Bdellovibrio bacteriovorus: one gene and its partner. The protein of the gene in region 1 binds, or shares a complex with, the protein of each later gene. Links are inferred from orthologs where the notes say so. Each region holds a gene or a part of one and is shown on either strand. Other genes may lie near its edges.

What was found.
Region 2: the proteins of tsaD (region 1) and tsaB are in contact, whole or in part, in a solved structure (PDB 4WQ4), measured with the Escherichia coli proteins. The link is inferred for Bdellovibrio bacteriovorus from one-to-one orthologs.

What each region holds. Positions count from the first base shown.
Region 1 is NZ_LUKF01000014.1:112,676-120,431, reverse strand. What follows is about bases 1,989-4,758. They hold tsaD (tRNA (adenosine(37)-N6)-threonylcarbamoyltransferase complex transferase subunit TsaD), read right to left. Parts: upstream 4,006-4,758; coding sequence 2,971-4,005; downstream 1,989-2,970. Other genes in these bases: AZI85_RS08620 (DUF4398 domain-containing protein), read right to left, coding at 4,683-4,758; AZI85_RS08625 (tetratricopeptide repeat protein), read right to left, coding at 4,012-4,686; rsmA (16S rRNA (adenine(1518)-N(6)/adenine(1519)-N(6))-dimethyltransferase RsmA), read right to left, coding at 2,147-2,974; smpB (SsrA-binding protein SmpB), read right to left, coding at 1,989-2,150. In the rest of the region: AZI85_RS08655 (PilZ domain-containing protein), read left to right, coding at 1-234; AZI85_RS08650 (hypothetical protein), read right to left, coding at 235-1,008; AZI85_RS08645 (hypothetical protein), read left to right, coding at 1,094-1,753; more of smpB, read right to left, coding at 1,698-1,988; more of AZI85_RS08620, read right to left, coding at 4,759-4,994; peptidoglycan-associated lipoprotein Pal, read right to left, coding at 5,017-5,523; AZI85_RS08610 (hypothetical protein), read left to right, coding at 5,644-7,756.
Region 2 is NZ_LUKF01000001.1:439,415-445,163, reverse strand. Bases 114-3,097 are described here. They hold tsaB (tRNA (adenosine(37)-N6)-threonylcarbamoyltransferase complex dimerization subunit type 1 TsaB), read right to left. Parts: upstream 1,959-3,097; coding sequence 1,269-1,958; downstream 114-1,268. Other genes in these bases: rseP (RIP metalloprotease RseP), read right to left, coding at 1,970-3,097; AZI85_RS02195 (P-loop NTPase), read right to left, coding at 287-1,258; AZI85_RS02200 (helix-turn-helix domain-containing protein), read right to left, coding at 114-278. Outside these bases: more of AZI85_RS02200, read right to left, coding at 1-113; more of rseP, read right to left, coding at 3,098-3,643; AZI85_RS02180 (phosphatidate cytidylyltransferase), read right to left, coding at 3,719-4,552; AZI85_RS02175 (isoprenyl transferase), read right to left, coding at 4,524-5,255; frr (ribosome recycling factor), read right to left, coding at 5,274-5,749. UniProt on the Escherichia coli protein: Required for the formation of a threonylcarbamoyl group on adenosine at position 37 (t(6)A37) in tRNAs that read codons beginning with adenine.

The DNA of each region.
Region 1 (7,756 bases):
CGAATGGATGCGCCATTAATGAAGATCGGCGATAAAGTGACAGGACACTTGGTGATTGGGAAACGATCGCCGATTGAAATTCAAGGCGTCGTTCGCCACATCAAAGTGGATGAAGGCAACAAAGTGATTCAGACCTTCGGGATTGAATTCAGTCCACTGTCTACGATGATCGAAAACAAACTTTTCGCTCTGACAATGGAGATTCATAAAGAAGTCTTTAAAAGACCGTCGTGATTACTGACCTTGGGTCGCTGGCTCCAGGATCGTAGGATCTTTCTGACGAATGCCCTCGTACTCTTGATCAATACTTTTCTGTAGCTGTTTCCGTTTTTCTTCCGCTTGTTTTTTCAAGTCCGACTGTGCTTTTTTATTCTCGTCATAGCGTTTCGTATAATCACGGTGTAACTGATTAAACTCGTCGGTTTTAGAGCGAGCGTAATCGTCAAAGTTTTTTCTTTTATCGCGCATATCGGCTTCAAACTCATCGCGCTGTTCTTTTTGTTTCGAATAGAAGTCTTTTCTTTCGCCATCAAGCTCTTCGAAAAACTCTTTGCGCTCGTCAGAAGTGACCTTCTTTTTTGAAAAGTCTTTTCGTGCATCGGCCTGTTTTTTTGAAAACTCGTCGCGCTCTTTCTTTTGGGTTTTATTAAACTGCTCGCGGCTTTTCGTCATGTCTTTGTTAAAGAGCTCACGCTTTTTATTGATGATGCTAGAGAACTTCGAGCGCACTTCGGAAGGAGAGCGCGAAAAGTCCGACATCAATTGATCCATAAAAGCTTTTTCATCGTTTTCTTTTTGGCGTTCAGGCGGAATATCTTTGCGCAATTTATCAAAGGCTTCGCGGTCGGCTTTTAAAGAATACTTTTCATCGACCAAGGTCGTGTCATTGTCAGGGCGATTTGTCGGCTCATCCAAGGCCCAGAGTTTTTCAGCACCAAATACCAGGAGAGTTGTCAGGAATACGGTAAAAATCCAACGGCGCTTTGTATCTTGAACCGGACCACGCATGAAGACTCCTCTTTATTTCAGCGAATGTATACTTTTGAGAATAATTGGACTCTTTTGAAAACACAACAGACCGATAAGAGGTCATATGTTATACGGACGAAGAGTTATCGAACCCCAGCGTGTGCCCCATGGACAAGGTCCTCGCCGCTTTATTTTAAATAAAAGCTTTCAGTACAAATACTGCTGGTATATGGTGACGGCTGTTGCGGGTGGCGCGGTTTTATTTCTTCTTCCGGCCTATTACTTCATCGTACAGAATTATGATCTCTTCAAAAGTCTTGCTTACGACACACATCCCTACTTAGTAGAACACTTAGAGCGTGAAGTGACGTGGCTTAAAATTTTCTTAAGCGCTAGTTTCCTATTCCTTATGGGAGTTACTTTGTTCTTGGGAATTCGTATGACGAAGAATCTTCTTTCTCCATTAGTGACGATGGAAAGACACATGCACCAATTGATGTTGGGTCAGTGGCATATTCCTGATTATCACTTGCCAGAAGAAGACGATTATCGCGATCTAGCGATGACGTATGACTATTTCTATCGCGCTTTAAAAGCGAATACAGAGACTGAGCTGAAGCTGTTAGAAAAATTAAGCATTGATCCGCAAAACCGCGAAGCTTATGCCGCTTGGAAACATTTGCTGGCAGAAAAGCGCGCGCGTCTAGGTATTCGTGAAGAGTTTATTACTAACGATTCCGTCGTAGACTTGAGCGAATTTGATCAGAAACGTCGCGTTTCTTAATGGCCTCACGCTTGTCGTGAGTCTTTTTACCCTTCACCAAAGCAATTTCTAATTTCGCACGGCCGTTTTTAAAATAGATTTTAAGCGGCACGCAGGAATAGCCTTTTTCTTTCAACGCACCAAAAATCTCGTCCAGCTCTTTGCGATTCAGTAAAAGTTTGCGAAGTCTTTCAGGGGCATGATTGTTGTAACTGGAGGCTTTGTATTCAGCGATATGAGCATTCTGCAAGAAGGCTTCATCTCCGCGAAAAGAGATGTAAGAGTCTTTGAGCTGCACATCTTTATTGCGCAAGGATTTCACTTCGCTGCCCATAAGCTGCAAGCCCGCCTCGTACGTTTCTACGATCGTGTAATCGAATCGGGCTTTTTTGTTCTCTTGAACAATTAAAATGCTCATGCTTCAAATCCAAAGTGCTTATACAAAGTCACAAACTGCGCAGGGCTCAGTTCTTCCGCACGAGCCGTTTCTGTAAAACCCATGCCGGTGATCCAGCCCACCAATTGCTCTTCAGTTAGCTTCTTTTGACTTAAAAGACCAGACAAATTTTTCTTTAAAAGCTTGCGGCGTTGGGCAAAGGCCGCTTTCACGAAAGTCAGGAAAGCTTGGCGGTTTTTAACTTCACTTTGCAGACGCGAAAAGCATAACACTCGGCTGGCGACACGAGGAGGAGGCGAAAAATCTCGCGGCCCCGCTTCAGTCACCATTTCCGTCTTCCAGAAGACTTGAGCAATAACACTTAAAAGTCCGTAATGCTCTGACTTCGCCACCGCACGGATTCTTTGCGCCACTTCTTTCTGAAACATCAGAACCATGTGCTCAACACCTTTTTCTTCCATCGAACGCTCAATCACTATGCTTGAAGAAATCTGATAAGGCAGATTGCTGACGAAAACGACTTTCTTGTCTGAATAAAAGCGCGACCAATCTAATTTCAGAGCATCTTCTTCAAGGACATTCTGCCCCTGCTCGCGCCAGTAGTTCGCGATCACGCGATCCAGCTCAATCAAAGTCAAAGGCACATTCATTTGTTTTAGAAAATAAGTTAAAGCGCCAGGCCCTGGACCCACCTCAATCAACTCTTCGGGATTAAACTCTTTCACTTGGTTGATGATGCGCTCAATGACGACATCGCTGACCAAGAAGTTTTGACCCAAAGATCTTTTAGCAAGAATGCCTAACTCTTGCAGTGTGTGCTCTAAGCGTTCGCGTGATTGGCTCATCTAAAATCCGTTGTCAAAACTTGAGGTGAAGGTCCGAGGTCGATGTTTGAAAATTCCCCGGCATTCATTCTTAGAACACCTGCGTACCCGATCATCGCCGCATTATCCGTGCAATAGCGGATCGGTGGAACTACGAGCGTCAGACCTTTTTTCGCGGCCCATTCTTCCGCACGCGCGCGCAGACGAGAATTCGCACTCACGCCGCCGGTTAAAATCACGCGCTTGGATCTAAATACTTTGGCCGCTCGATCTAATTTAGCAATAAGAACATCGACAATAGCTTCTTGAAAAGAAGCACAAAGATCGGGAAGCTGCTCTTGAACTAACTCAGGACCTAGTTGTTCCAGCATGCGCTGGCCCGAGGATTTTAAACCCGAAAAGCTCATATCGAAAGTTTCGTCGTGAATCATACTGCGAGGAAATTCAAAAGCATGGGGGTTTCCCGTCTTTGCCATTTGATCAATGCGCACACCGCCGGGAAAACCAAGACCCGCCATCTTCGCAAATTTATCAAAGCACTCTCCGGCTGCGTCGTCTTTCGTGGCGCCCAGAACTTTGTAATCACCCAAACCTTTGATTTGATAAAGACTGGTGTGACCGCCACTGATGGCTAACCCTACGTAAGGATATCCGAAGTCTTCAGGTGGAGCATATTGGGAGTCACGCAAGAAAGGTGCTAACAAGTGACCTTCTAAGTGATTCACTCCTAGAAAGGGAAGACCCTTTGCTTGCGACAAGGATTTCGCCGTCACAAGCCCCACAATCAAAGCACCAATCAGACCAGGACGATTGGTGACGGCAATTCCCTCGACGTCTTTCCAAGTCATTCCGGCTTTTTTAAAAGCCTCTTCAATTAAGGGAATCAGAGCGATGGAGTGATTGCGAGCGGCGATTTCAGGGACGATACCGCCATAGATTTCGTGTTCTAAATCTTGCGAAGCCGCGACAACAGAGTGCACCCAACCACTGCGATCTACGATCGCTACGGAAGTGTCATCACAGCTGGTTTCAATGGCTAATACACGTTCAATCACGAATTATTTTTTCAAACCCTTCAAGCGAGTTTTAGAACGACGAGCTTCATCTGATTTCGGAAATTTATTAACTACTTCGTCGTAAAAAGTTTTTGCTTCGTCTTTCATGCCCAACTCTTGGAAGGACACGCCGATTTTATAAGTCGCATCCGCGAACTTCGATCCTTTTGGATTGTCGTCACGGTATTTTTGGTAGTTTAAGATCGCCTGTTTCCAATCTTTTTTATTGAAGAACTCTTCGCCAACTTCATAAACGTTCTTCTTAGCTTGCTTTGCAGATCTTTCCGCTTGGCCCGCGACACGCTCGGCTTTCAGGGATTGGATTTCGGCGTTCAAAGTGTAAATGTCTTTTTCCATCTTTGTCAGAGCCTCTTGAAGAAGCGTGACCTTCTGGTTCAAATCTTGATTCTGCTGTTGAGTATTTCTTACGGCTGTTTCCATGCCGGAGTTGCCTTGACCTACGCGGTTTTCAACCACGTCAACACGGCCATTCAGATTTCTCATTTGTTCTTCGAGGTCTGCAAAGCGGTTTGAAACATCGGCATTGCTTCTTTGCAGAGTCGTTACTTGTTGCTGCATGACTTGGCGCTGTTCTGTCTCACGAACTTCATTGCGCGTTTTCAAACAACCAGTCAGGAATAGAGGTGTGGCAACAAGAGCCACTAGGATTTTCTTCATAGAACATCTCCTGTTCTTTGACGAATCAATCGTGCCGAGTTTTCCGCTTTTTCCGCAGAAACGCGAGCGCGCACGAATTGTTCTTTAGCTTTCGAATAATCACGATCTTCAAAATAGATACGGCCTTTACGGTAAGCTTCTTCAGCTTGGTGCCAATAACCAGGGGAATGGCGGGCCGCTTGAACAGAACGAGCCGCATCTAGTGCAGCTCGTGCGAGGGAGTAATCCTCAACGGGTGCAGGGACTGTTTGACAGCTGACAATCACCGTAAAAAGTAGAACTCCGATGAAAAGTCTCTGTAGTCTCACTGCACACCTTTCTTAACTTAAATTACTGAGCAGGAACAAAGTTCGCACGGCGGTTTTTCGCCCATGCTGCTTCAGTGTCACCCATATCAAGTGGTTTTTCTTTACCGTAGCTGATAACGCTCAAACGATCGCCAGCAATACCCAAGCTTACCATATAAGCTTTCACGGCGTTAGCGCGTCTTTCACCTAAAGCCACATTGTACTCGATAGTACCGCGGTTGTCACAGTGACCTTCGATTTGAACTTTCACGCCTGGGTTTGATTTCATCCACTCAACGTTAGAAGCGATCACTTTTTTAGAAGCCGCATCCAAGCTCGATTTATCGTAACCGAAGTGAACTGTTTCAAGACCCGCGATTTTGCCAGAGTCAGAACCCATTGGATCATAGCTCAAAGGTGATGAGTCAATGGCAGTAGATTGGCCACCTGCAGGCAAAGTTTCAATGGATTGATCCGATTGAGTTTGTTTTCCTTTACAACCAGCAACAACCGCGCAGGCAACAAGACCAAGAGCTAATTTACGAAACATGATGTCCTCCTATGAAGATCCAATAGTTATCATTAGATAAAAACTTTAATTTATAGCGGCTCATTGTCAAACCTTAGATTTCCTAAATGATATTGTGTTGCTGTACGGCTAAGAGACTTTATGCACAGACAGCGTGTTTTACATCTTTGGTTCTCTTTCATTTTTCTTTTTTCTCTCTCGTCGTTTGCGCAACTTGAGGTTCCGCCCGACCTAAAATGGAAGACCTTAAAAACCCCTCATTTTGAAATCATCTTTAATGCCAAGCAGCAGGACCTTGGTCTCCTCTATGCCGAAAAATTAGAAAAGGCTTACACCGAACTTCGTTCTTATTTTCACTCATTGCCGGAAAAAACCATCGTCATTATAAACGATAAAACTGACGTCACAAATGGGTATGCGACTCGCATTCCGTACCCTCACATTATGGCCTATCCCGTTTTACCGGGCCCGGAAGAGAGTTTGGCGGACACCGGAGATTGGGCTTTTGAGCTGCTTGCCCACGAATACACTCACATTCTCAATTTTGAACCCGCCAACGGAATTATGAAGCCTTTGCGTTTCGTTTTTGGAAATATCATCGCACCGAATATTCTTTTGCCAACCTGGTGGAAGGAGGGTGTCGCCGTCGAAATGGAAACCCGCTTGGGGAATCATGGGCGTCTGCGATCTTTTTATCAGGATGCAACGATTCGCGCGATGGTCGAAGACAAAACTTTTTACTCTTACGACATCGCCGAAGCCAACGAGTACATTCCCACTTGGCCCGAAGGCATGCGAGCTTATTTGTTTGGCTCCCTTATGTGGAGTCAGATGTTCACGGAGCATGGACTGCACGTCGCTAAAGACTTGAACGAACGACAAGGCGGGCGGGTTCCTTATTTCATCGAAACTCCGGCCAAAGAAATTCTGGGAATGAACTACACGGCTCAATACAACCAGATGCTTGATGAAGTCGTTGTTCGCGCGCAGTCGCAGCTTAAGACCATTCGTGAAGCCAAAATCACTGAAGTCATCATTCCAAAAAATAGTTTTATTTCCGTCACGGCCCCCTCTATTTCTCCAGACGGGAAACACTTGGCAGTTGTCACCGAAGATGATGCCAGCGCCCGCTCTGTCAAAATCATCACTCGTGCCAATGACTCACAAAGCTTTTTAGATGCCCAAAGTGCAGACACAGTAGAGAAGTTCAATCAAGAATTTGAACCCGCATCCCAACGTGATGGCCCACCAACAGGAAGTATCCAAAGAATCAGTTGGTTTCCTAATTCTGAGAAGATCGTCTATGACAAAATTGACTACGTGAACCGGATTGAACGCTTCTCTGATTTACACGTCTATGATCTGATCACTAAAAAAACCACACGCTTGACCCAAAACCTGCGGGGTCGTGAACCTTCTGTGGCCCCCAATGGCAACTCTATCGTCTTTGTGAAGTTGGAAGGCGGTAAAACTCACCTGGGAATCCTGAATAACAGTCAGGGAGAATGGAAAGAAGAGATCCTCTATTCACCAGCCATTCAAGAAAGAATTTCTTATCCGCTTTTCTGGGATCAGGATCTTCTTTTATTTTCCTTACGCAAAGTGGACGGCTCTGAACATCTTTACAGCTACTCCGTGTCTTCGCAAAAAGCGGAAATCCTTTTTCCAGAATATAAAAACGTTCGTTTTGCCAAGAAAACTCCTGAAGGTTTGCTTTTCACTTCCGGTCAAAATGGAGTCTTGAACCTGTATCTCGCCGATCCTGATTTAAAAAAAGTGCGGCCTGTCTCGAATACTTTGACCGCCTTCTTTACGGCCGATTTTGATCCTATCAGTAAAGATATTTTTGCGACCCATATGACATCGCAAGGGCCGAAAGTTGTCGCAATCAAATCGGAAGAATGGAGAAACGCCCCTTCAGAACTTCCAGAAATCAAAGGTTTGATGGCGGATCGTTATCCTGATGTGAAACCTGATGAAAAAAAGATCGAAGAGGCTCGTTCCGCTTTAAATCAGTCAACGCTTGAAGATTATTCTCCCTATGGTTATCTGTGGCCTCAGTATTGGATGCCATTTGTATCGGGTTCTTCGAGTGAAACCGGCATCATTCTGACGGCGCAGACTTCAGGTTTTGACCCCTTAAAAAAGCATAGCTACACCTTGATTGGCTCGTGGGATACGGGACTGAATCGTGGAAGTCTGGTGGGAACTTATTTGAATCAAACCACCGCTCTTCCTTGGACGGCTTTGGCCT
Region 2 (5,749 bases), on another replicon or contig:
ATCGAAGCGTAAGTCAGATCGTTCAATGAAGCTCGACCACTGAGCAGGCGTTGATCGTAGATGTTTCTAAGAATTTTATTTCCAAGAACTTGGTAAGCTTCCTCGATCAAAACCAAAAGCTCACGGGCTTCTTGTTCAGAGAAGATTGTATAGATCGCAGGATTTTCACCGGAGTACGTTGTGCGCGCGCGTTCATAGGCAGCACTCACCTCGTGTTGAGGTGCATTTGCTGTCAGCTCTAGAATCTCGTAGTAGTTATACCGTGACGTCGCTTGCATCGTAGCTATTATACTACGGCGCGAAGCTCCTCGGGATCAATAAGTTGTTTGCAGGTAGTTAAAAATTGTCCCGCTAAAGCAGTGAAAGGCTGAGCTACCAAGACATGTTCGCGTGAACGAATCGACTGCCACACAGCGTTGTCGAAGTCGATCGCACCCGCAAAATCAATACCTAAGTCGTAGTACTTATTGCAGACACTCTTAATGGAATGACCCAAATCCGCATTAGATTGGCTGCGAGCAGAGTTCACAATCAAGCGAACGGGAGTCGATGAAAGAGCTTCAAAGAAGTCATATTGAAAACCCGTTTGCTCTTTCAAATAAGATCTAAACGAAAAAGGTTTTTCCAAAGTTCTTTGGCGGTGATTTCTTAAAGTGGAAATCATATTGCCGTAAGCATCCGGAGTCGAACTTTGGCGCAATGAATGGCAGACAAAAGCTTCGATAAAACGATACGTCTTTTCGATGCTTGTCGGTTCAGGAGTCGTAATCAGAAATTTTTCATCAGCGGCTTTGAAAAGTTCCAAGTGCGCTTCTAAAGCACCGGCACCCATGTCAACGATCACGTAATCAGCGCGCAATTTCTTAAGCTCAGGCAAAAGATTTTGAACTTGGGCATAAGAAAAATCTGTCGGAGTCCAAGAATCCCAAAAACCCTGAACATAAGAAAGATGCGGGAAAGGTGTTGGAATCACCAGCTCTTGAAGCGTTTTAACGCCTTCAAAAAAATGGCGAACATTCATGTGTGAAGGTGGAAGACCCAAAGAAGTGTGAATATTGGCGCCACTCAAGTCAAGATCAACGATGACAACCGAGTGACCAAGTTTTGAAAGAGTGATTCCCAAACTGGAAGAAACAAAGGTTTTACCTACGCCACCTTTACCGGAAGCAACAACCCATAATTTGGTGTCTGTGTTTTCACTCGAAGTTTTTTGAAACTCCAAAGATTCCAAATAGGCCTTATGAAGATCTCTTTCCATGATGCATCCTCTACTTAAGCGGCGAGATTAAAATTCCTTTTTTTGTCTCTTCGGCTTCGGAGGCACGGATATAAAGGGGAACAAAAGATTTCCAGTCCAAGGTTTGGCCCGATAAAGCACGGCGTTCCGCCATCAATCCCAGTGTCGACGCCAAAGCGTGATCGGGAAGTTGCGGATCGCGAGAAAACTTTTTCATTAATTCTTCAGGGAAGTATTCGCTGTAGGCTTCCCACCCGTCGCCAACAACCAAACAATCTGAATGGATGTGGTTCTTAAGTTCACGCACGGGAACAGCGTCTGGACCTTTGATATAAGTCGGCTCAGCACCGGTGATATCGAAAAGACCCATGTACACCATGTTTTTATAAGCGTTGATAATGGAAAGAACGGGTTTGCTTTTGTCTTTCACCTGAGCCGCTAACAACATCAAGGTGTCGATAGTGACCATGGGTTTATTAAAGCTATAGGCAAAAGTTTTTCCGGCATTGGCGGCGACACGAATTCCAGTGAAGCTGCCAGGCCCCTGGCCCACGGCAAAGACGTCGATATCTTCAAGTTTTAAGTGGGCTTTTTTTAGACAATGATCAACAAAAGGACTGATGTTTTCGCTATGGGTTTTCTGGCGCAAGGAAGATTCCTCTGCAACCACTTGTCCATCGATGACAACAGCAACTCCGCCAAGCAGAGTGCTGGTTTCCATAGCTAAAACCTTCATAGACCAAGAATACGAGTGAAGTCGTTAAATAGAGCAAAGATCATGAGGCTCATCAGTAACGCAAGACCCACTTGTTGAGCAAGCTCCATCTTACGCATGCTCAGCGGCGCACCTTTCACAACTTCGATGGCATAGAACACCAAGTGTCCACCATCCAAAACTGGAATCGGCAACAAGTTCAGGATGAAAAGATTGACGGAAATAATCGCCATCATTTGCAAGAACTGAGTCAAACCGATCTTGAAAGTTTCGCTAGCCGCTTGACCGATAGAGATCACGCCACCGATGTTTTTTGGAGAGATCTTCGCTTGGAACAAACGAACGAAACTCATCACGGTCATTACCGACACGTCCCAAGTTTTTTCCACTCCGCGAACGAAGGCTTGTCCAAGATTCTCTGAACGAACCACCATCAACTCAGGTGCCGCGATATTTGCGATCGGTGCAATTCCGATCGTATAGCGTTTTTCTTCAGTACCTGTTGGAAGCATCTGAGTCGTCATCTTAGGGGTGATGTTCAAATTCAAATTCTGACCATCACGCAAAACCGTTACTGCAACCGGGTTTTTGCCGTCGAAGGACTTGATGTTGTTGATAACATCTTCCCACTTTTTCAGTGTCACATTGTTGATGGAGACCAAACGATCCATCGCATGCAGACCGGCTGCTTTCGCTGGAGAGTTATCCATCACTTTGCTTAGGTAAAGCTCAGAGCTTTCAAAACCCAGGCTCGCCATCGAATAAGTTTTGATTGATTCCGTTGGGGCCAAAGTCACCGTGATAGGTTTTGCTTCCTTATCACCTTCACGCATCCCCAGAACTTCTAACGTCAAAGCTTCCTTGGAATTTTGCTTAGCCAAAGTATCTTCCAGCTGACGCCAGTAAGCGACTTTTTGGCCATTGATTGAAGTGATGGAGTCACCTGTTTGCACACCCAAGGCGGCTAGTGGCGAACCTTGAAGCACACCAATAGTTGTTCCCGCAGAGTACGGAGTCAGTCCATCAACATTTGCCACATATTCATATGAACTGAGGACATTCGGGTTTGGCTCTGCTTTCGCATCCGTCGCAATTTTCGTAGTTTCTTCAGAACCCTCACGTTGAACGACAACGTCGATGTGAAGATTGTGATTTTCTTTAAGGCTTAAAGCGCGTTGCAAATCTTCCCAAGTGTTCACTTGAGTTTCATTGATAGAAACGATTTTATCGCCCGAACGGAAACCTGCCGCGTAAGCGGGAGTATTCTGAGCAACGTCACCAACCACTGGCGTCTTAGCGTCTTCACCAATCAAAGCCACCGCAAAGAAGATCAGGACTGCAAAGAAAAAGTTCATCAAAGGACCCGCGATCACAACCGCGATTCTTTGCCACACATTTTTGTGAGTGAATGAGTGCTTCTTATCTTCTTCAGAAATATTATCGCCCGGCTGCTCGCCAAACATTTTCACGTAGCCGCCTAGTGGGATCAGTGAAAGCGCATAAGTCGTGTCGCCTTTTTTATATTTCAAAAGCTTTTTGCCAAATCCCAAACTGAAAACTTCAACACGAACGCCACACCAACGAGCGACAAGGAAGTGTCCAAGCTCATGCACGAAAATCAAAATTCCGAGCAAGATAACGAAGGGGATGATTGCTGATAAACCTGATTGAAGATAAGAAAAGATATTCATTCGAATATTCTAGAGTTTCGATGAGTCGTGAGCTAGGAAATAAAAATGTTAATGCTCGAGGGCTCGACCTTCCGATTACGACAAAAGATGAGACAAAATCAAAATTCCCGCAAGAACAACAGGACTTGCGAATAGGACACCATCAATACGATCGAGGACACCGCCGTGACCCGGCATAATTTTCCCAGAGTCCTTAACATCGGCGACTCGTTTTAAGAGAGATTCAAAGAAATCACCAAACTGTCCCACGAATCCAGAAATGCCTGCAAGTATCAAAAAGAGACCCAAAGGCTGTTCTGAAAAGAGAAATTGCCAGCAAATATATCCCGCAATCATCGAACCGATGATACCACCCACAGAGCCTTGCCAGGTTTTCTTCGGGGAAACTGAAGGCATGACTTTATGTTTTCCGATCAAGACACCAAAGACGTAAGCCATTGTGTCGCCGGCAAAAACAACCGCTAACAAATAGACAAACCAAGCAATGCCATGCGCTTGATCTAAAATGCGAAACGCAAATGCTGGCAGAAGTCCCATGTAAAAGAATCCCAAAGCAGCTTTAGCTTGAGCGTCCGCCATGTAACTCAAATTACCTTCTTTGTGCGCTGACAAAAGAACGGCTATAATCATAATGATCAAAGCGATTGAATAAATAATTCCACCGGTGCTTAAAGAAGTTAAAGTCGCACCGAAAATCGCAAGCGTCAGAAAATAAAAAAGGCCTTTTAATAGAATTGATTTTTCGTTCTTAAAAAGAATCGTGATCAATTCCCAAGTGCCAACAGCAACAACGAAAGCGATCGCGATTTTCAGCCCTTGAACATTTAAAGTAATATAAAGGCCGATAATCAGTGCCAGAGCCACTGCAGCCGAAACAGCTCTAGTTTGAAAGCTTTTCCACGTTGTCATTCGCTGTAACCTTGCCAAAGCGGCGTTGTCTCATCGAAAAAGCGTTCAAAGCTTCCTCTAAATGAGACTCAGTGAAGTTGGGCCATAACACATCAGTAAAATAAAACTCTGAATAGGCCGCTTGCCACAACAAGAAATTTGACAGTCTTTGTTCGCCACTTGTGCGAATGATCAAATCCGGATCCGGAGTAGGATACGTGCTGAGCGCTGAATTGATAACAGACTCGTCAATATCTTCGGGGTTGATTTCACCGGCCGCCACACGTGCAGCAATATCGCGAACGGCTTCTGTGATCTCTTGTCGAGAACCATAGCTCAACGCAAAGACCAGGTTAAGGCCTGTGCACTGAGCTGTAGCTTCGATAGATTTACCAATGGCTTCAGCAACGTCCGAAGGAATGCGCGACATATCACCAATGACAGAGAAACGGATATTCTCTTTAACTAGGTTTTCGGTCTCGCGCTTAAGGTAACGACGAAGAATTTGCATCAGCAAACTGACTTCAGCCTGAGGGCGAAACCAGTTTTCAGTGCTGAATGCATACAATGTTAGATTTTTGATTCCGCGTCGCGAACAATCGGTGATGATTTTTTTCGCGACACGAGTTCCTTTGATATGTCCGAACGTGCGAGGACGACGTTTGAGCTGAGCCCAACGACCGTTACCATCCATAATAATAGCTATGTGTTTCGGTAGAGTCATCGCAACCAATACAAAGGCTTAGATAGTCAAAATGGACTTTTCTTTTTCATCAGCCACTTGGTCTACTTTTTTGATGAAATCGTCAGTCACTTTTTGAACATCTGCTTCTGCTTTTTTGCCTTCGTCTTCGCTGATAGCTTTATCTTTTTGAAGTTTTTTAACTTCGTCATTGGCATCACGACGAGCCATACGAACAGCCACACGTGCTTCTTCAGCGATTTTCTTAACTTGTTTTGCGAGGTCTTTACGACGCTCTTCTGTTAAATCTGGAACTTTCAAGCGGATCACTTTACCGTCGTTCATTGGAGCCATGCCCAACTCAGACTTGATGATAGCTTGTTCGATATCTTTAAGAATTGAAACTTCCCAAGGAGCGATCAAGAATGATTTTGCATCCGGAGTAGAGATAGACGCTACCTGAGAAAGAGGAGATGGAGTGCCGTAGTAGTTTACGCGGATATTATCAAGCATAGACACTTGAGCACGACCTGTAC